Regions from separate parts of the Arthrobacter sp. BC5 genome, predicted to be linked through region 1. Evidence: predicted binding sites of a transcription regulator. Region 1 holds the regulator's gene; the other holds the start of a gene.
What was found. Region 1 encodes LexA, which represses DNA repair genes until DNA is damaged. Its sites were predicted from a motif close to TCGAACANNTGTTCGA; they were not measured.
Positions count from the first base shown of each region.

Region 2: AC1MFI_RS01960 (HNH endonuclease signature motif containing protein) is a predicted target of LexA. The motif match lies at 7,302-7,317, and genes of this name have one in related genera.

Region 1 is NZ_CM155273.1:3,584,516-3,595,265, forward strand. Features, by position in the region: gene infC (translation initiation factor IF-3) at 1-726, opposite strand, end outside; gene AC1MFI_RS16760 (DUF1844 domain-containing protein) at 1,066-1,518, shown strand; gene AC1MFI_RS16765 (MFS transporter) at 1,681-2,991, opposite strand; gene AC1MFI_RS16770 (SseB family protein) at 3,020-3,874, opposite strand; gene priA (bifunctional 1-(5-phosphoribosyl)-5-((5-phosphoribosylamino)methylideneamino)imidazole-4-carboxamide isomerase/phosphoribosylanthranilate isomerase PriA) at 3,871-4,629, opposite strand; gene AC1MFI_RS16780 (hypothetical protein) at 4,691-4,849, opposite strand; gene hisH (imidazole glycerol phosphate synthase subunit HisH) at 4,854-5,492, opposite strand; gene hisB (imidazoleglycerol-phosphate dehydratase HisB) at 5,489-6,106, opposite strand; gene AC1MFI_RS16795 (histidinol-phosphate transaminase) at 6,252-7,346, opposite strand; gene AC1MFI_RS16800 (LysM peptidoglycan-binding domain-containing protein) at 7,453-7,893, opposite strand; gene lexA (transcriptional repressor LexA) at 8,275-8,988, shown strand; gene AC1MFI_RS16810 (ATP-dependent DNA helicase) at 9,099-10,750, opposite strand, start outside.
Region 2 is NZ_CM155273.1:459,997-470,746, forward strand. Features, by position in the region: gene AC1MFI_RS01920 (2-hydroxyacid dehydrogenase) at 1-545, shown strand, start outside; gene AC1MFI_RS01925 (glycosyltransferase) at 550-1,575, opposite strand; gene AC1MFI_RS01930 (glycosyltransferase) at 1,569-2,381, opposite strand; gene AC1MFI_RS01935 (2-keto-3-deoxygluconate permease) at 2,627-3,706, shown strand; gene AC1MFI_RS01940 (four-carbon acid sugar kinase family protein) at 3,703-5,004, shown strand; gene pdxA (4-hydroxythreonine-4-phosphate dehydrogenase PdxA) at 5,001-6,026, shown strand; gene AC1MFI_RS01950 (hypothetical protein) at 6,054-6,218, shown strand; gene AC1MFI_RS01955 (GntR family transcriptional regulator) at 6,251-7,135, shown strand; gene AC1MFI_RS01960 (HNH endonuclease signature motif containing protein) at 7,329-9,146, shown strand; gene AC1MFI_RS01965 (hypothetical protein) at 9,143-9,352, opposite strand; gene AC1MFI_RS01970 (hypothetical protein) at 9,808-10,728, shown strand.

The DNA.
Region 1 (10,750 bases):
CTCCACAGCAGGCGCCTCCGTTGCCGGGGGCTCCTGCGTCGGAGCCTCCGTCGCGGGTGCCGCCTCGACGGGAGCCTCCGGCTCACTCGTGATCGAGTAGCCCTCGGGCAGCAGGTCCGCGAGGGACTGCGTCAGGGGCGCGGTGCCCGCACGGGAGGTATCGACACGCTTGACCTCACCGCCGGCCTTCACGGCTTCGTTGGCGGCCTTCGCCTCGGCCCGCTGGGTCTCCCGGCGCGCCTCAGCCTTGGCTTCGGCCTTGTTCTTCGTCGGACCGATGACCATGACCATGTTGCGGCCGTCGATGCGCGGCGAGGACTCGACGATACCGACCTCGGCGACGTCCTCCGCGAACTTCTGGAGCAGGCGGATGCCCATCTCGGGACGCTGCTGCTCGCGGCCGCGGAACTGGATCATGGCCTTGACCTTGTCGCCGGCACCGAGGAAGCGCATCGCGTGTCCGCGCTTCGTCTCGTAGTCGTGCGTGTCGATCTTGAGGCGGAACCGGATCTCCTTGAGGACCGTATTGGTCTGGTTCTTCCGCGCCTCGCGCGCCTTGACGGCCGCTTCGTACTTGTACTTACCAAAATCCATGAGCTTGGCGACCGGAGGCTTGGCCTGCGGTGCTACCTCGACAAGATCCAGGTCGGACTCGGCGGCAAGTCGGAGCGCGTCCTCGATACGGACGATTCCTACCTGTTCGCCGGCAGGTCCGACCAACCGCACCTCGGGAACGCGGATACGATCGTTGATTCTTGGCTCGCTAATGTGTGACTCCTGTGGATTCTCAAACCGGAACCGCGTGCGAACGAAAGAAGGCCTCCCATTGCATGCGCAATCGAAGGCCTCGTCAACCGGTTCCGGATGGTCGGCGGAAGCGGGAGCTTCCTGCGCGCTCATCAGCAGGACCGACCAGGTGACCCGGCTACCTGCAATGCGACCGTGGGTCGCACCAGGCAAACGCGGGTGGGAGAGGACTCCGCTTGCAGACCGATCGCTCCCGCACTGCCCTGGAGGGGCACAGCGAGTAACTCCGACCGGTTGGTCTATGCCAAGCTTACCAGTATGAACACCCCACACGACAATCCGCAGGACGCCTCCGACGAGGGAGCGACGACAGCCTCCCGACGCAGCTTCGCCGACGAGCAGGAACACGGCGCCGCGCCCTCCGACACGGCGGAGCAGGACGTCCGCCAGCAGATGCGCGATATCTCCGAGGTGGCCGCCGTGGAGGTCATCGTGACCTCCGCGGTGCACCTCATGAGTGCTGCCGCCGTCAAGTGCGGCCTGGGCCACGAGGAGAACGCCGAGCAGCTCAAGGACCTCGACGAGGCACGCAAGCTGATCACGGCCCTGGCCGGCTTCGTCACGGCAGCAGCACCGGAGATCGGCTCGCAGCACGCCGGGCCCCTGCGCGACGGGCTCCGCTCCCTGCAGCTCGCGTTCCGCGAAGCCTCGATCATCCCTGACCCCCCGGGGAAGGGTCCCGGCGAGAAGTACACGGGCCCGGTCAACTGATCCGACGACACCCGGCCCTTCGGTCGAAGGGCCGGGGACGAGCCGCACCGGCCGGTGCGGCTCGTTCGCGTTTCGGGGTGTTCGCCGGTTGCCCCGCCGTCCCCGATCGCCGCCGCGCGGCTCGACGGCACCGGGTCGGTGCGGCAGTTCGCCGGCAGCCGGTCAGTACGGCTGGTTCGCCACCCGGGCTGCCTCCGCCGTCGCGGGGCGCCTGCCGAGGTTCCGGGCGGCGAAGCCCGCCGCCCCGATGACGGATGAGACGACGGCCACCGCGGTGAAGCCGCCCCACGGACCGGTGGCGTCGATGAGGACGCCGGCAAGGGGTGCCCCCAGCGCGACACCCGAGGTCAGGGCGGATCCGTACCAGCCCATCGCCTCTCCCCGGCGATCCTCCGCGACGAGGTCGGCGACCTTCTCGGAAGCCGCGGAGAGCACGGGGGCGCACAGCAGGCCCGCGGGAATCGACAGGAGTGCCAGTGAGAGCGTGCTGTCGGCGAAGGCCATCGGCAACGTCAGCAGCGCCATGCCGAGCAGGAGGAGCGACGGCGGGACGGGCCGGTGGAGCGCGCCGTAGAGGAGGCCTCCCACCACGGACGCCGCACACCACGCCACGAACACGAGGCCGAGCTGTCCCTCGTTGCCGGCGTGCTCGAGCGCGGCGACGATGCCGACCTCCGAGCCCGACAGCACCAGCCCCGCTCCCGCCGCAATGATCATCACGATCACCAGCGGAACCGTCAGCCATGGGAAGGCGCGCCGCACTCCCCGTCGGAGCAGCGAGCTGCTCCGCCGCCCCTGCTGGCCTGCGTCATGGGCCCCGATGAGGTCCGCTGCGGCCTCGCCGATCCCGGCGGGCGCGGCGGCCGGGACCGTTCCGGCGTCGGGCAGTTGCTCCGAGCGCGTCGGAGGGTTGAACCACATCAGGAAGAGACCGGCGGAGGCCGTGGCGAGCCCCACGAGCGTCAGTCCGAGCACGGTGGAGACCTGCGTCGCCAGGACCACGCCGACAGCCGGCCCGGCCATGAAGACGACCTCCGTGGAGATCGCATCGAGCGTGAAGGCCGTGCGCCGCCGGTCGCCCTCGACGAGGACGCCGAGCGCCTGGCGGATGACGGAGAACGCCGGAAGCGTGAAGAGTCCACCGACCAGCGCGGCGACCAGCAGCCACTGATACGGAAGGTGCGGCGCCACGGACCAGATGGCCGCTTCCGCGACGATGGACGGGATGAGCGCACGGCGCAGTCCTGCGGTGTCGATCCGCCGCCCCCGCCAGGGCGCGCCGACGGCGATCCCGATGGTCACGACCGCGGCGACGGCGCCGGCCTCGGCGTAGCCGCGGTCCAGCGTCTGGACCACGTGCAGGGTCAGCAGGACCCCTGCCGCGGAGTGCGGGAAGCGGGCGATCATCCCGACGAGCAGGAGCATCCGGACGGACCTGATGCGCAGGAGGTCCCGGTATACGGCGAAGTTCACGGACTGTCCTTCTCCGCCGGCGGCTCCGTCAGCGGGTGAGTTTGATGTCGAGCGAATCGACGCGTTCCACGAATTCAGTGAGGTCCAGGAGCCTGGCACGCAAGGCGGACACGATGTCCCGCACGGCCTGCGGAGGAAGTCCCCCGCGGAGCTGGAGATCCATGCGCAGCTCGGGGCCCGGTCCCCCACCGAAGGCAATGCTACCGTCGGCAGCCCGAGTGAGGACTCCCGCACCGGGCCTCAGCAGCACACCCAGGATGTCCTCCTGCCCGCGTGCGACCGCGTCGATGAGCGCGGCCAGTTCCTGGTCCTCGTAGGACGGCGTCCAGCTCGCCTGTTGGGCGAGGGCCCAGACGGCAGGACGCCGGAGGACGAAGGTCACCTCCGCACCGGGGTCGAGGACCATGAGCTCTGCCTGCTCCGCCGCCGCGGCGAGGGCGGCCCGTGCTGCGTAGGCGGCGACGGGCCGGGCGTCCGGGTGCCAGTGTGCCAGCGCCTGCGTCGACGAGAACACCGGCAGCGCCTTCCGTCCGTCCGGCGCCGTGAGGGTGACGAGCGCCATGTCGGCCTCCTTGTCGGCCTGCAGGCCGGATGCCGCGTCCCCGCCCTGGCTGAGCTGCGCGACGATCGGGATGAACACCCGTGCCGTCGTCAGCGCCGCGAAGACGGCCCGTTCGTGCGGGCCCGGCTGGCCCGACGCGCCGAGGAGCCCCGCCACCGCCGCAGCGAGCCGCGCGTCGGCCGAGCCGTCGTCGTCGTCGAACGCGTGCAGCGGGTTGGCCGGACCGGTAAGGTCCCGGCCCGCCCATGGCCGGCCGGCGGAGTCGGTGGTGTTGCCCGCCAGCGCCGCTGCGATGTGCGCGGGCAGCTGCCTGGCGGTCACGCGTCCGCGGCGGGAAGTCCTGCCACATCCAGCGCCTGGGGCAGGGTGAAGGCTCCGGCATACAGGGCCTTGCCGACGATCGCGCCCTCGAGACCGCTCGGCACGAGTTCGCGGAGGGCTGCGATGTCGTCGAGGCTGGAGATGCCGCCCGAGGCGACGACGGGACGGGAGGTCCTGGCCAGGACCTCCCTGAGCAGCGCGAGGTTCGGGCCCTTGAGCGTGCCGTCCTTCGTCACGTCCGTGACGACGTAGCGCGCGCAGCCGGCGTCCTCGAGGCGCTGCAGCACTTCCCACAGGTCGCCGCCGTCCTCCGTCCACCCCCGTGCCGCGAGGGTGGTGCCGCGGACGTCGAGCCCGACGGCGACGGCGTCGCCGTACCGGGCGATGGCCAGCTCGGTCCATTCCGGATTCTCCAGCGCTGCCGTGCCGAGGTTCACCCTGGTTGCTCCGAGTTCGAGGGCAGCGTCCAGCGATGCGTCGTCGCGGATCCCCCCGGAGAGCTCGACCTTGATGTCGAGGTGCTTGACCACGCGCTCGAGCAGGTCCCTGTTGGAGCCCCGGCCGAATGCTGCATCAAGATCCACCAGGTGCACCCACTCCGCGCCGTCCTCCTGCCAGGCGAGGGCCGCGTCGAGCGGATCGCCGTAGCTGGTCTCGCTGCCCGCTTCCCCCTGCACGAGCCGGACGGCCTGTCCGTCGGCGACATCGACGGCGGGAAGGAGCTGGAGGGTGGGTGATTCGGAGAAGGGACTCATGGTCTGCTTTCTTGCGGGCGGCGGAGGCCGGGATGGCGGGGCGGTCGGGAGGGTGGTCCGGCTATCCGCCGGAGAACGTGAACAGGTACGCGGCGAAGAGCGACAGACCGGCCAGCACGAGGAAGGCGATCCACACCCAGCGCGGGACCTTCTGGCTGCGGAGCGAGAACGCCCCGCCGATCAGGAGGCCGGCGACGCCCATGAGGACGACACTCAGCATCGGCTCACCGGAGGCCCTCGATCCAGTTCCGCAGGAGCTGAGCTCCGGCATCGCCGGACTTCTCGGGGTGGAACTGCGTGGCGCTGAGGGGGCCGTTCTCCACCGCCGCGATGAACGGACCACCGTGATCGGACCAGGTGACCTGCGGGGGCTTCATCGCCGGTTGGGTGACATCGAAGGACCAGTCCTGGACGCCGTACGAGTGCACGAAGTAGAAGCGCTCGTCGCGGATCCCGTCGAAGAGCACCGTGTCCTCGGGCGGCTGGACGCTGTTCCAGCCCATGTGCGGCACGACCTCGGCCTTCAGCCGTTCGACCGTCCCCGGCCACTCGCCCATGCCCGGCGTGCGCACACCGTGCTCCACGCCCTCGTCGAACAGGACCTGCAGTCCGACGCAGATGCCCAGGACGGGACGACCGCCGGCCACGCGGCGTCCGATCATGCGGAGGGCGTCGACATCCTTGAGCCCCTTCATCACGGCGGCGAAGGCGCCGACGCCGGGCACGAGCAGGCCGTCGGCGTTCAGGACGTCAGCCGGCTTGGCGCTCAGCACCACCTCGGCGCCGACGTGTTCGAGCGCTCTCACCACGGAACGGACGTTGCCCGATCCGTAGTCCAGGACCGTGACGGTGCGCGGTGTCATAGTGCTCCCTTGGTGGACGGAATGCCGTCGACCCGCGGATCAGGCTCGACAGCGGCGCGCAGGGCCCGGGCAAGGGCCTTGAACTGGGCTTCGACGATGTGGTGCGGGTCCCGGCCCGCGATGACCGTGACGTGCAGGCAGATCTGGGCGTGCAGCGCCAGCGCCTCCAGCACGTGCCGGGTGAGGGATCCCGTGAAGTGGCCCCCGATGAGGTGGTACTCCTGCCCCGCGGGCTCGCCGCCGTGCACGAGGAACGGGCGCCCGGAGATGTCGACGACGGCGTTCGCGAGTGCCTCGTCCAGGGGAACCGTCGCCTCGCCGAAACGGCGGATGCCCGCCTTCGTTCCCAGCGCGAGGCGTAGCGCCTCGCCGATGGCGATGGCCGTGTCCTCGACGGTGTGGTGCACATCGATGTGTGTATCGCCCGAGGACCGGATGGTCAGGTCGATCAGCGAGTGCTTCGACAGCGCGGTGAGCATGTGGTCGTAGAACGGCACCGTGGTGTCGATCGAGGACACACCGGTTCCGTCGAGGTCGAGTTCCACGAGGACACTGGACTCGCTCGTGACGCGCTCGATGCGGGCCGTACGGCCGCGGGCGGCATCAACTGTCATTGCATTCCTTCTGTGCGCTGCCGGTCATCCGGGCGCGGTTCGACGTGGTGTCAGGCGGGCTGGAGGTGGTGCACGGCGCGGCGCCTCAGGCGTCGTGCGCTTCAATTCTAGGAGACGTTTCCAGAGGGCGGACCGTCCGCGGGAGCTAGAGCAGCTTCTCCAACGCGGAGAGGAACGCCGTCGTCTCCTCCTCTGTTCCCGCGGTCACCCGCAGGGAGCCCGGGATGCCGACGTCGCGGATGAGTACTCCCGCATCCAGCAGGCCCTCCCACACGCGGCGCGGATCCTCGAGTCCCGAGAAGAACACGAAGTTGGCGTCCGACGGCGCCGGTGAGAGGCCGAGGACCTCGAGTTCCCGCACGATGCGGTCCCGCTGCACCTTGATGGCCTCGACGTTCGAGAGCAGGGTGTCCGCGTGGGTCAGCGCTGCGTTGGCCGCCGCCTGGGTGATGGCGGAGAGGTGATACGGCAGGCGGACCAGCCGGAGGGCGTCCGTGACCTCCGGTGCGGCCGCAAGGTAGCCGATCCTCGCCCCGGCCAGGGCGAAGGCCTTGCTCATGGTGCGGGACACCAGCAGGCGGGGTCGGCCGGCCAGCAGCGTCAGGGCACTCGGCGTGTCCTTCTGCGCGAACTCTCCGTAGGCCTCGTCGACGATGATGATCGCGCGGGCGGCCTCTCCGGCCTCATAGGCGGCCTCGATGACATCGAGGCCGAGCGCCGTGCCGGTCGGGTTGTTGGGCGAGCAGAGGAACACCACGTTCGCGGCGGACTCGCGGACCGCACGGGCCGTTGCCCCGGGTGTCATGGCATAGGCTGCTCCCCGCTCCGCCGTGACATAGCGTGTTCCTGTTCCGCTGGCCAGCAGCGGGTACATGGAGTAGGTGGGCGGAAAGCCGATCGCCGTGCGCCCCGGCCCGCCGAAGGCCTGCAGGACCTGCTGCAACACTTCGTTCGAGCCATTCGCGGCCCACAGCTGATCCGCCGTCAGGCCGTGGCCGAGGTAGTCGGCGAGGTTCTTCCGCAGCTCGGTGAACTCGCGGTCCGGATAGCGGTTCAGGCCCTGGGTGGCAGCGGCAACCGCCTCGACGATGGCTGCGTGCACGTCGGCAGGAACGCCGTGCGTGTTCTCGTTCACGTTCAGCAGGATGGGCACATCCAGTTGCGGGGCACCATACGGGTGGAGCCCGACGAGGTCATCACGCAGGGGAAGGTTCGCAAGGGCGTCGACGGAGGATGGCACCCCTCCAGTTTAAGGGATGCGGACTTCAGCGGCTAATACCGGCGCCGGCCCCTGGCGGATCACGGGCCGAGCGGCGGATCGGCCCCGCGGCCGGCGCGCCTGTCGCCTAGCCCTCGGAGGGCACCGAGATACGCTGGCCGGCCTGGACGACGGAGGTGCCCAGGTTGTTGAGCTCGACCATCTCCGCCACGACGTCGCGCGGGTCCCGCTCCGGGGCGTACTGGACCGCGAGGTCCCACAGCGACTCCCCCGCGGCGATGTTCACCTCCAGCGTCTGCGAGGACGTCGGCGCGGACTCGCCCGCCTGCGCCTGCGATGTCAGGAATGCGCCGAGGAGGATCAGTGCTGCCACGCCCAGGGCGATCGGGAGACCGACCAGCAGCAGCCGGCCCCGCCGGGTGAGGGTCAGGGGGCGCTGGGTGCCCCGCTGCCCGTCGTCCGAAGGTACGGCGGCCTGCGGGAGGTCGCGGACGCTCCGAAGGTTCACCCTGGAACGGGCGGGCGTGAACGCCCGCAGCGCCGTGCTGCCGTGCAGTGCTTCAGCCATTGCGTATCCTCTTTCCCTTCGAACATCCGATGCGGGCCCGGGGCCTTTTTCGAACATACGTTCTATTTCGTGTCTGCCTATTTCTAGCACTGACGAACGACCGTTGTCGAGACTCGGTCGAACATATGTTTGATAACTGCCCCGGACTGTCCTAGCGTGAGCAGGAGAGTGCACCACCGGTGGAACCTGCTCCCAAGCGGCGGGCGAACCGTCGATGTACCCCAGACAACCACCCGCCACTGACATATCGGCTTCCGGCCCATCGGGAGCGGATCGGCGGACACGACGGGATCAGCGTCCCAGGCGAAAGGCACACCAGTGGCGGAACCAACCCCGGCAATCCGGCAGGAATCGAACACCGCCGCCGTTGCGGCCGATGCCGTGCCCATCTCTACGGGCCGCGGCCGTCCGCGCGGCCGTTCCGTGTCCAAAGGGCTGACCGCCCGCCAGCTGACGATCCTCGAGACGATCCAGCGCTCGATCGCCGACAAGGGGTATCCGCCCTCCATGCGTGAGATCGGTGACACCGTGGGGCTTGCGAGCCTGTCGAGCGTGACCCACCAGCTGTCGCAGCTCGAGCGGCTCGGATACCTTCGGCGCGATCCGAAGCGCCCCCGGGCCATGGAGGTACTGCTGCCGCTGACACTGGCCTCCGAGCAGTCCGCGGATACGCACGGTTCGTCGCCGGCCCGGAAGCCGGCGGAGCACCAGATCGCCGTCGACACCGCCCTGGTGCCGCTCGTGGGACGGATCGCCGCAGGCGGGCCCATCCTCGCGGACCAGGTCGTCGAGGACGTCATGCCCCTGCCACGGCAGCTCGTGGGCCACGGTGAGCTGTTCATGCTGAGGGTCTCGGGGGATTCCATGGTGGATGCCGCGATCTGCGACGGTGACTGGGTCGTCGTCCGCAAGCAGCAGAGTGCGCAGAACGGCGACATCGTGGCGGCGCTGCTCGATGACGAGGCGACCGTCAAGACCTTCCGGCAGCGCGACGGCCACACCTGGCTCCTGCCGCAGAACACCCGCTACGAGCCGATCCTCGGCGACCACGCCAGCATCATGGGCAAGGTCGTCTCGGTGATGCGCGCCCTGTAGCGCATACCGGTCCGACGGCCTGGCAGCCGATCCGGGCGACGGCCCTCTCGGCCGCGCCGCCCGGGGATCGCGACGCGCCCGGCGGATTCCCTGCCCGCCGGGCGGACGCGTCAGCGTCCCGAGAGCCGCTCGAGGATGCCCGTGACCGTGGCGCGGTCCGTCGTCGCCCAGAAGGGCGGGAGCGCGGCCCTGAGGAACCCGCCGTACCGGGCGTTGGCGAGCCGGCTGTCCAGGACGGCCACCACGCCCCTGTCCCCCGCCGCGCGGATGAGGCGACCAGCGCCCTGCGCCAGTCTCACCGCAGCATGCGTCGCCGAGACGCTCATGAATCCGTTGCCGCCGTTGCGGGCCACAGCCCTGGTCCGCGCCGTCATCAGTGGATCGTCCGGCCGCGGGAAGGGGATGCGGTCGATGACCACGAGCCGGCAGGACGAGCCGGGCACGTCCACCCCCTGCCACAGTGACATGGTGCCGAACAGGCACGTGTCCGGCTCCTCCGCGAACCGGGTCACGAGCGCGCTGAGGGACGAGTCCCCCTGGCACAGGATCTCGAAGTCGACCTTCGGGCGCAGCGCCTCCGCCGCCTCCTCGGCGGCCCGCTTCGACGAGAACAGTCCGAGCGCTCCCCCGCGGGAGGCCGTGAGCAGGGTCAGGAGCTCCGCCAGCTGCGCGTCGGACGTGCCCCGCTCGGGCTTCGGAAGGTCCTTCGCCACGTACAGGACCCCCTGCCGGGGGTAGTCGAACGGACTTCCCACGTCGACCCCGGTCCACGCGGGGGCGCCGGGACCACTGAGGCCCAGGGATCCCGCAACCGGTCCGAACTCGGAGCCGATGGCGAGCGTCGCCGAGGTCAGGATCACGGTGTGGTCCTCGAACAGTCCTTCCCGCAGGCGCCCGGCGACCGAGAGCGGTGCCACGTTCAGCGTCGCGGGCGAGCTCTCGTCCGGCTGTTCGTACCCCGCGCCGGGCGTGAAGGTACTGGGGCGCGAGGCCCAGACCACCTCGTTCAGCTCCGTGGCTGCCAGGATCCGCTCCGCGAGCTCGAAGACCAGGGCCACGCGGGACCGGGCGACCTGCCGGCCGCCGTCGACGTCGGCCTCGGACTTGCCCTCCGTCTTCGTGTCGGAGAGCGCAGCGCGCGCCGCGTCACGGACCTGCGCCAGCGCCTGCTCGACGTCGTCCGGCAGGCCGCCCGGCAGCAGTCCGGAGGACAGGAGTTCGGACGCCGACTCGAAGGCCGCCGCGGCGGTATCGAGGGCCGCGGTGCCGATGGAGGCGTGACGCCGCAGCGCCGTGGCCGCGGCGCTCACCATCGAGGCCGACAGCTGACCCGACACGGCCCCCGTGACGCGGTCGTGGAGTTCGTGCGCCTCGTCGATGACGACCACGTCGTACGCCGGCAGCACGGCGAGGCCCTCGAAGGCACTGATCGCGAGCATCGCGTGGTTGGTGATGATGATGTCCGCGTCCGCGGCGGCGGCGCGCGCCCTCTCGCTGAAGCACTCCTGGGCCACGGGGCAGCGGGCAGCACCGAGGCATTCCATGCTGGACACGGACACCTGGCGCCACGCGCGGTCGCTCACGCCCGGGACGAGGTCGTCCCGGTCGCCTGTCGTCGTCTCCTCCGCCCACTCCCGGAGCCGCACCACCTCCCGGCCGAGCGCCGATGCGGGGGCACCGCCCGACGCGGGTGCCGGATGCGGTGCAGCGTCCTCACCGAGGCTGAAGAGGGTGTCGGGGGCGTCCTCCTCGGGGAAGCCAC
Region 2 (10,750 bases), 620 kb from region 1:
GGGACCCGATGGAGGCCGACGACCTGCGCGACAAGCGCGTGCTGATCATCGGCGCTGGTGACCTCGGAGAGCAGACCGCGCGCCGCCTGCGGAACTTCGATGCCGTTCCCGTGCTCGTGGCGCACACGGCACGCGACGGCATCCACGCGACGTCGGAGCTGCCGGACCTGCTGCCCGAGGCCGACGTGGTGGTGCTGACCGTTCCGCTCACCGCGGATACGACAGGTCTCGTCGACGTGGAGTTCCTGTCCCGGATGCCCGACGGCGCCCTGCTGGTCAACGTGGCGCGCGGCAAGGTCGTGGACACCTCGGCACTGCTCGCAGAACTGACGTCCGGGCGGCTGCGCGCCGCCCTGGACGTGATGGAGCCGGAGCCCCTGCCTGCCGGCCACCCGCTGTGGAACGCGCCGAACCTGATCATCACCCCGCACGCCGCCGGCTCGATCGCGCAGTCCGGCCCACACGCCTTCGCGCTGGTCAACGCGCAGGTGCGCCGCTACGTGACCGGCGAGGACCTCGTCAACGTCGTGAAGGGAGCCCACTGAGACCTCACGCATACGCTGTGAAGTTCGGGCCGAGGGTGTCGAGCCAGGCGGCCGGATGCACGGCTACGGCGTCGGCGCCGGGCCGGGCCCGTGCGGCCGCGACGGCCTCCTCCAGCGCCGCTCCGGTACGGGTGAACGGGTAGCGGTCGAGCACCCAGCGGCGGTTCTCCGCACGGACCGGTGCCAGGGCGTCGAGGTCCTGGATCAGGTCTGCCACCTGGTCGCGGATCAGCAGCGGTCGCTGGTCCGGGACCCGCCACGCGCCGGGTGCCTCGAACAGCTCGTGCCCGCCGCCGCCGTCGTACCCGACCACGAGACAGCCCGACGCCAGCGCCTCGGCGACCGGCAGACCGTAGCTCTCGGTGTGTCCGAGGGCGACGAAGACCGCCGAGCCCGCCAGGGTGGCGGCCACCTCCGCGCGCGGGGCCTGAACCAGTTCCACCAGCTCCACCCCCGAGAGCCGTGGCTCGTCGGCCAGCAGGCGCTTCAGCAGCGAGGCCTCCCGCGGCCGCTTCTTGGGGAACCAGCTCACCCGGAGCTGCCCTGCGGCGCCGGGGGCGAACAGCTCGCCGTCGACCGGGTTGGGCACCACGCTCACCGGCAGGCCGGGCAGCGCCGCGGACAGCACGTCGCGGCTCTCCTCGGACACCACCCAGATCGCGGGCGCCGGCGTCCACCCGGGGAAGTCCTCGCCCGGGGCGCCGGCGGCGAAGGTGTAGAAGTGGTTCTGGTTGAAGATGACCTTGCGGGCTCCGGGTGCCGGATCGCGGCCCTGGACGGTCGGTGTCTCCGGCAGCACCAGGAGGTCGTCGGCGCCGATCGCGGTGGTGGCACCGAACAGCATCGGCACGTCGTCGGCGATCCAGTCGGTGCGGTCGTCCGCGTCGGGCAGCCACAACCAGGCCTCGTGGCCGCGCTTCCGCAGCAGCCGGACGTGCTGGGTCATCACGTGCACGCCGCCGCTGTGGTGGCGCGTGGCGAAACCCGCGTAGACGATCCGCCCCGGAGACCGCCCCGGAATGCTCACCATGCCGGAGCCGTCAGGTACCAGGACGCCCCGCTCCCGGTGTTGTGGGCGGGGAACGAGTCCGGGCCGAGCCCGACGTCCGCCCGCCACCCGTCGCCCCACTTGGCGTCCAGTCCGTGGAGGATCTCCGCCCGGTTGCCCTCGGAGCTCTGACCGGTCCGGTTCATCGTCTGCCGCCGCAGGTGCGAGACGTAGGCGCCCTCCGTGACCACGCACCGCAGACCGGCCGCTCGCACGCGGATCGCCAGGTCGATGTCCGCGCCGTAGCCGTGCCGCGGGAAGGTGACCTCGTCCAGACCCCCCAGTTCGACGACGGAAGGCACCGCGAACGCGATCGCGGTGCCGTCGCAGAAGTCGACGTCGCGCAGCACGCCGCGCGGCACGTACTCCGCAGCGGTACTCGGGATCGCCGAGGCCCGCTGGTGGAGCCAGAAATCGTCGTAGCAGGACGCCGCGAGCGCGATGTCGTCCGCTGTCGAGAAGGGCGCGAGCAATCCGTCGAGGAACCCCGGCGACAGCCGGATGTCGTTGTTCAGCACCACGCAGACCGCATGTCCATCGCGCGACGCCGTCTGCAGGGCCCAGTTGGCGGCGCCGATCCACCGCAGGTTGCGCCCCGGGCGGTGGACCTCGATGTTCCCCTCGGGCAGCACGTAGTCACCGGCGTTGTCGACCACCACGATGCGCAGGGCAGGATCGAGGTCGCTCCCGTCGCGGCACAGGTCATGCACCACCGCATCGGTCAGTTCCGGCGAACCGAACGCGGGGATGACCACCAGCGCCGACGCGGCGGCGGTCGAAGGGGTCACTGCTCGGCGCGGGCGGTACGGACCCCGCGGTCGCCGTTCAAGGTGATGACGAACATCGGTTCCCCTCAGGTCAGGTGGACGTGTGCCACGGCAGTGAAGACTACGGAGTAGTTCTGCCAGGCCGGGCGAAAGGATGGCTCTTTCTTGTGTGATGTGCCCCACGCGGCCTACAGTAGATACATCGTGTCCGTACTAGTTGTACGCACTGTCCCACACAGACCTCCCGTACAGAGAGAAGATTCGCCATGGCAGCCGAATCGCTTCCGAAGTCCCGCATCCCCCTGTTCGATGGCATGAACCGCATCCCCGGCGGCCTCATGCTCATCCCCCTGATCCTCGGCTCGATCGTCGGGACGTTCGCGCCCGGCTTCCTGGAACTCGGCAGCTTCACCACCGCCCTGTTCGCCGAGTCGGCCCTGCCGCTGATCGCCGTCCTGATCTTCGCCACCGGCATGCAGATCACCGCCAAGGCCTCCGGCCCCGTGCTCGCGACCACCGGTGTCGTCCTGCTATTCAAGACGATCATCCCCGCCGCCCTCGTCGCGGGCCTCGGCCTCGTCGTCGGCATCGACGGCATCCTCGGGATCTCGATCCTCGCCCTCCTGGCCAGCTTCGACAACAGCAACGGCGGCCTCTGGCTCGCCTTCACCGGCCGCTACGGCGACTACCGCGACCGCGGCGCCTACATGGCCTCGGCCATCAACGACGGCCCCTTCTTCACCTTGCTCTTCCTCGGCATCTCGGGCCTCGGCAACATCCCGTTCCTCACCCTCCTCGCCGCCGTCATCCCCTTGATCCTCGGCTTCATCGTCGGCAACCTCGACGCCAAGTGGACCGAGGTCATGCGGCCCGTGCCGAACATCGTCATCCCGTTCTTCGCCTTCGCCCTCGGCACCGGCATCGACCTGCGCAACGTCATCACCGGCGGCCTCAGCGGCATCTTCGTGGGCATCGCCGCCACCCTCATCACCGGCACCCTCGTCTACATCGGCTACCGCTTCGTCCTGCGCCGCGGCATCAAGTCCGGGATCGGCATCGCCTCCGCCACCACGGCCGGCAACTCGATCGCGACGCCGGCCATCGTCGCCGCTGCGGACCCCAGCTTCTCCCCGTTCGTGGAGGTCGCGACGGCGCAGGTCGCCTCCGCCGTCCTGGTCACCGCGATCTTCGCCCCGCTCCTGGCCACCTGGGTGCTCAAGCGTCAGGGCGGACTCGACACCGACGACGCCGTCGCGGTCACCCCGACGTCCGCCTCCGAGCTCCCTCCCGCCGGTGATCCGTCCGCACCCACGACTCGGCGCCGCCGGACCGGGGACGACGAGTGACGGCACCCACCGCCCCCATCGTCGGCATCGCCGCCGACGACGTCACCGGCGCCACCGACTCCGTGGTCCAGTTCTCCCGCACGGGCTGGTCCTCCCGCCTGCTGCTGGGTGAACTGCTCCCGGACTCGGTGGCGCCCGGTAGCGCCCTGGCGGTCAACACTGACGCCCGCGCTCTGGACCCCGCCACCGCCCGTCAGGCCACGGCGAGCGCCATCAGGAATCTCGTCACCGCGGGGGCCGACCGCCTGTACCTGAAGATCGATTCCACGATGCGCGGCAGCGTCCCGGCGCAGGTGGCCGGAGCGCTCGACGCATGGCAGGAGCAACACCCCGGCTGTTTCGCGGTCGTGTGCCCGGCCTACCCGGCGATGGGGCGGACGATCGAGGACGGCCTGCTGCGCGTGCACGGCGGACCGGTCGAGGACTCTCCCGCGGGCCGCGACCCGGTCACGCCGGTTCCGACGAGCGAGTTCTCGCAGCTTCTGCCCGGCCCGACGACGATCAGCCTCAGCGGCTCGGCTGACCGGGATGCGCAGGCCCTTCGGGACGCGGCGGGTAGCGGCGTCGTGGTCGTCAACGCGGCGTCCGACAGCGACCTCCGCACCCTGGCGGCAGCCCTCGTCGTCGCCGGTCCGACGGCGATCCCTGCCGGGTCGGCCGGTCTGGCCGCAGCGATGGCAGCAGCCTGGGCCGACGCCGGAGCAGTACACGCAGCAGCAGAACCTGCACCCGCAGCGCAGGGGCAGCGGATCGTCGTCGTCGTCAGTTCACTGCACGACGTCGCCCGCGCCCAGACCGACCACCTGCAATCCCAGCTGGACCCGGCCGATCTCCGCATCCTGCAGCCCGACGAGTCCCTGCTCGACCAGCCGAACCGGCTCGCGCAGTGGGCCGCCGGAGAACTCGAGGTCCCGGAGTCCCTGCCGCGGGTCGTCGTCATCACCTCCCCCGAGGCGATCGGCGGTTCAGAAACCCTCAGCGGGACCGCCATCGCGGCCAGTCTCGCGTCGGTGGTGCAGCAGACCCTGGCCCGCGCTTCCGTCGGTGCCCTCGTGCTCGTCGGCGGCGACGGGGCCCGCGCCGTCCTCGACGCCACGCGGGCCCAGGCGCTGCGCATCACCGGCGCCATCCAGGAGGGCATCCCGGTCGGCGTCGTCGAAGGCGGCACCGCGGCTGGAAAGATTGTCGTCACGAAGGCCGGCGGCTTCGGGCCGGTCACCGCCCTGCTCGACACCGTCACCGAACTCACCCGGACACTGTCCACCACCCTCGCCCACTCAACGGAGGCATCCTCATGAGCATCCCCACCCTCGCCGTCACCCTCGGCGACGTCGCCGGCATCGGTCCGGAGATCACAGCGAAGTCCCTCCTCGGGCACGACGACGTCCGGCAGGAGTGCAGGCCCGTCGTCATCGGTGACGAGGCCGCGATGCGCCAGGGCGTCACCAACGTGGGCGGCGACCCGGACACGGTCCGCGTGCTGTCCTCGATCGAGGACGCGACCAACGAACCCGGCATCATCGAGCTGCTGCAGACCGGCCCGTCGCTGGCCGACGTCAAGCTCGGCGAGCTCAGCCCCGCTGCGGGCGACGGCTCCTACCGCTTCGTCGTCGAGGCCTGCCGCCTCGCGCGCGAAGGTGCAGTCCAGGGCATTGTCACCGCGCCGCTCAACAAGGCCGCGATGCACGCCGGCGGGCACAAGTGGCCCGGGCACACGGAGCTCCTCGCGCACGAGTTCGGCGTGGAGAACTTCAGCCTCGTCCTCTCCGCGGGCGACCTCTACTTCTTCCACCTCACCACCCACGTCTCCCTGCGGCAGGCCATCGAGGACGTCACGCCCGAGCGCACCACCAACGTCATCGAGCTCGTCAAGGCCTTCACGGACGCCCTCGGAAACCCGGACGAGCCGATCGGCCTTGCCGGCCTCAACCCGCACGCCGGCGAGAACCGGCTGTTCGGCGACGAGGACGCCGACATCCTCGCCCCCGCCGTCGCCGCCGCCCGCGAGAAAGGCATCAACGTCCACGGGCCCATCCCCGCGGACGCGCTCATCCCCGCCGCGGTCAAGGGCAAGTGGAACATGGTCATCGCCTGCTACCACGACCAGGGCCACGCACCCTTCAAGGCGGTCTACGGCGACGACGGCGTGAACATCACCGTCGGCCTGCCCGTCGTGCGCGTCTCCGTGGACCACGGCACGGCGTTCGACATCGCCGGCCAGGGCATCGCCCGCGAGGCGAGCCTGGTCCTGTCCATGCGGCGAGCTGCTGCGCTGGCGCCGGGCTGGGACCACGTCTGGCGGACAGCGCAGAAGAAGTAGCTGCTCCCGACATTTAGGATCGAGACCATGACAAGCGACGAAGACCTCGACCCACCCGTGCCCAGCTACCTCGAGGGCATCGAGCTCAAGCGGGTCCACGACGGCAAGGTCCTCGAGGAGCACGACGACGACGCGTCGTCGTCCTCCGACGGCGCTTCGTCGTCGCCGTCCTCCGACGGCGCCGACACGTAGTCCTCGACCAGCATTGTGAACCGGAGCCTCTCATGACCGGACCAGACGATCCACAGGAGCGCCCACTGGATGCGGGGAGTGGCGAGCCGCTGCACCTGCAGCTCCGCGGGCATCTGCGCGCGCAGATCCTGAACCATTCGCTGCCGCCGGGCACGTCGCTGCCCAGCGAGGCGCAGCTGCAGGTGCGGTACGGGGTGTCCCGGTCCGTGGTGCGTCAGGCGCTGGGCGCGCTGACGGATGAAGGGCTGATCGAGCGGGGCCGCGGGCGCGGCAGCACCGTGGCCCCACGCCGCGAGCACCACCGTCTCGTGCACCGCACGTCCGGGTTGTCGGCCCAGCTCGGCAGCGCCGGGGCGAGTGTCGGCACGGAGGTGCGGTCGCTCTCCCTGCAGGACGCCGATGCGTCCACCGCGCTCCTCGGGACGCCTCAGGTGCTCGCGCTCGAGCGGCTGCGGACGGCCGACGGCGTGCCCATCGCCGTCATCCACACCTGGCTGCCGGCACCTGCCTTTTCTGGTTTGACGGCGGAAGAGCTGCAGGACGCGTCCCTGCACGCGGTGCTCGGTGAGAAGTACGGGGTGCAGATCACGTCCGGTAAGCGGCAGATCCGGGCAGTGCCGGGTGACGGTGACTTGCTGAGACTGCTGCAGCTGGAGGCATTGTCGCCCGTCCTGTTGCTGGAGGGCACGAGCTTCGACCAGGACGGGCGGCCCGTGGAGGTCTTCTCGACGTGGCACCACCCGGACCATGTGGTGTTCGACATCGACATCCAGCGGGAGCCCGGAGTGCAGGCCTCGGCAGGTGGCCCGCCGTCGTCGTCTGCTGTTGACGCCCCCGACGCGGTGGCCGACCAGGCCCGCCGGTTGGGCGCCGAGCTCCTGCGCTTCGCGGACGGTCTCTCGACCACGGAGCGCTGATCGTCGGCTTCATCCAGGCCGTACGATCCCGACGTGCCTGATGGCGCCACGGCTCGGCGATTTTCTCCGGTAGGCCGACTCGCTGGCGCGACCGGCGATGACAGCCGACGGCTGTGGAGGAATAGTGCTCGACTTCTCCTCCACAAAGAGTCCGGACCCTCTGGAATAGTACGCATGTTCGATAAAATGAGGCATGGACATCGCACCGCTCGAGCATCCCGAGGGAACCGGTCCCTCCCTGGAGTCGACGCGGCGGGAATTGCTCGCTTTCGCGCAGGACCTGAATAGGCGTCACCTTCTTCTCAGTAAGCACGACGTCGTACGAGCACTCGTGGACATCGAAGAGCTCTCGAAGGTCATCGATCACCTCCAGATCGTTGCCGCTCGAGCTGCGCAGGAACACGGCGTCGCCGGCACCGGGGAGCAGGAGGCCCATGGATCCCTCCTTGTGCGGGCACAGCAAAGCCTGTCGCCAGTGCAGGACGACGGCGCCGAGGGCGGCGCCGAGGGCGGCGGCGAGGGCGGCGGCGGGGACGGCGCCGGGGGTGGCGGCTCGAGCACTTCAGTAGGCGCCGAACAGCGGAACAATAATGGGTTCCGCCCCGAATTCAGGACCTGTGCCGACTTCCTGCGGGCCAGGCTCGGCATCAGCCGCACCGAGGCGAACCGCCGATTGAGGCTCGCGGCAAGCCTCCTGCCCGGGGTCACTGCAATCGGCTCGGCCACTCCCGCGTCGATGAGCACCCTCGGTGCTGCAGCAGGCGCGGGCGAGGTCAGCGGACGCGCTGTTTCGATCGTTCATGAGGCGGTGCAACGGGTGCGGTCCTTCGCAACACCGGTGCAACTCGATTCGATGGAGCAGCACCTCACGCGGCAAGCGGTCGAATCGGACGAAGACCTCCTGCGGGTCCTCGCGAGACGCTGGGAGGGTGTGCTCAACCAGGACGGGCTGGAACCCACCGACAAGGTCCTCAAGGCACGACAGGGCGTCTTCCTCAAGGGCAGACGCAATGGTCTGCATTTTCTGGAGATCGGCGCCACCGACGAGCAGTTCGAGCATCTGGTCACCGTCGTGAACACCGCGACGAATCCGAGGAGGGATCCGGTGACCCTTCAGAACACCGGGGACCCGACCATCGGTGGAGATAAAGCCGACGAGCTGGCCGCCGAGAACGAAGAGGGTGGCGCCGGTGGGTACTCCACGGGCGGGCGCCAGAGCGAAGGGGACGACGCTGGTGCGACTGACGCCGGTGGGGGCGATGCGGACCGGGCGACACGCCCGCAGAACCTCCTCGACGGGCTGGTCGCAGCATGCAGGATCGCTTTGTCGACCGACAGGCTTCCCGCAGCAGGCGGACACCGGCCCCAGGTCATGGTGACCATCAGCTATACCGACCTCGTGGGCGAGATGGAACGTGCCGGCCACGCCGTGTTCGGGCAGCAGATGAGCGCACGAAGCATCCGCACGCTGGCCTGTGATGCAGACATCATTCCGATGGTCCTCGGCGGACAGGGGCAGATCCTCGACATCGGGCGGGCACAACGCCTCTTCCCTGCGCATCTGCGGCGGGCACTCGTTGCGAGGGACAAGGGCTGCGCGTTCCCGGACTGCTCCATTCCGGCAACCTGGTGCGAGGCCCACCACACCACGCCCTGGGCCAAAGGTGGAACAACGAGTATCAGCCAGGGCGTCCTCCTGTGCTCGCGACATCATCATGTGATTCACGAGGGGAAGTGGATTGTCGAATCGAAGAACGGCATCCCCTGGTTCACTCCACCGGGATACCTTGACCCGAATCGGAGTCCCCGAAGAAATACCTACTGGCAGGTGGAGGATGCCGTCCACGCGCAGCTTCGTGACGCCGGGCGTGGACGATCTGCTGCAAGCGCCCCGCTGCTCTACTCGCCGACGGTCGCCCCCGCCACCCAAGCCACCCTGGCCATCCCAGCTATCCCAGCCACCCTGGCCATCCCAGCCATCCCAGCCACCCCAGCCGTCGACGTTCACTAGAACACGATGACGCTGCGGGCCAGCCCCCCCCCCCGGTGCATCGCGTCGAACGCCTCGTTGACCTCGTCGAGGCCGATACGGTGCGAGATCAGCCGGTCCACGGGCAGCCGCCCCGCCAGGTACAGCGCGGCCAGGCGCGGGAAGTCCCGCCCCGGCACGGTCGAGCCGTAGTTCGAGAGCGCTTGTGCCCCAGGCGTTGCTCTCACCGGGATAGGCGCACCGTCGGTACTCGGTACCTGCAGCAACCACCCGTATGTCCCTCATCTGCTACTCGAACCTCTCAAAACCGCATCGATATCGTTGCCGCCGGCCGATCAGGAGCCCTACGGTTGGAGGCCCCGCGCACGCGGATCTTCAACGGAGAAGAGAGTTCATCATGCGTTTGTCCTCCTTTGTGGCCGCGACCACGCTCGGACTCGTCGTCGCACTTGCACCAGCCGGTCCGGTATCCGCCGGTCCCGCCGAACGGGCGGCCAACTGCACCGCTATCGGCGGGACGATAGCCGGCAGCGGTGTCAACCAGACCTGTACCGTGACAACTGTCGTCGTCGGACCTGACGTTCCCTCCGGTCTGCCGACAACCACGTTCAGTACGGACCGACCGTCGGGCGATCCAGTGACGGTCGATACGTCGGACCCTGTCCGTCAGCCCGATCCGGAGGTGACGACGAAGGAGCGTAACGTCGGTGGGCCTGTCGTCGTCGAGAGCGAGCGTCTCGGCACTCCCGTAGTAACAGAGGAAGAACGCGACGCCGGCGACGCGGTCAGCCAAGACGTCGTCGTTCCGGGTACGCCGACCTCCACCACCCGCACCGAGCGGGGAACCCCGAGGAGCACTCAGACCCCAACGACCACCAATTGCCGCCGGGTCAACGACGACCGGGCGGCGAAGCCGGTGGAGAGGTGCGAGCGGGCCGTCCTGACCACGACGACGACCCCCACGACCATCGTCACCACGACCACAACACCGCAGGAACGGGTCACGACGACCATCCAGCCGCGGGAGACGCTGATCACCACGACGACGCCGGTGACGGCGGTCTTCACGAGCACCCAGCAGCGTGAATCGTGCACCACGACGACGTTCCAGACGGTTGTCGCCACCGCCACGACGCAGCAGACCGTACGCACGGCGACGACGACGACGCAGACTACCCGGACCACGACCACCACCACGACCACGTTCGCTTTCGTTCGCGGGGCGGACACCATCAACCCCGTCCCCTCCAGCACGTCGACGACACAATCGACGGCATCAGGGACTCCGGTGGTGACGGAAGCGGTTGTTCCCGGTACACCGATCGTCACCACCGGTACCCGGCCGGGGCCCGAGGAATCGGACGTAGTATGCACACCGATCACGCCGGTAGTGACAGTCACCGATGGCGAAACCACCCAGCGGGTCGCAACGGCAACCGTGCCGGCAGAGCCGATCACCACTGTGACCCGCGAGGGCATTGAACCGCTCGTCGTAACGAGCGAAGCTCCCGGCGCGCCGATCGTCACCACGGCTGTGCGGAGCACCGGGGAGACCTGCTTCAACAACCCCTCGACCGCAGAGCAGCGGCGCAACCGCTGCTGAGCCGATTTCCGAACCACCCGCG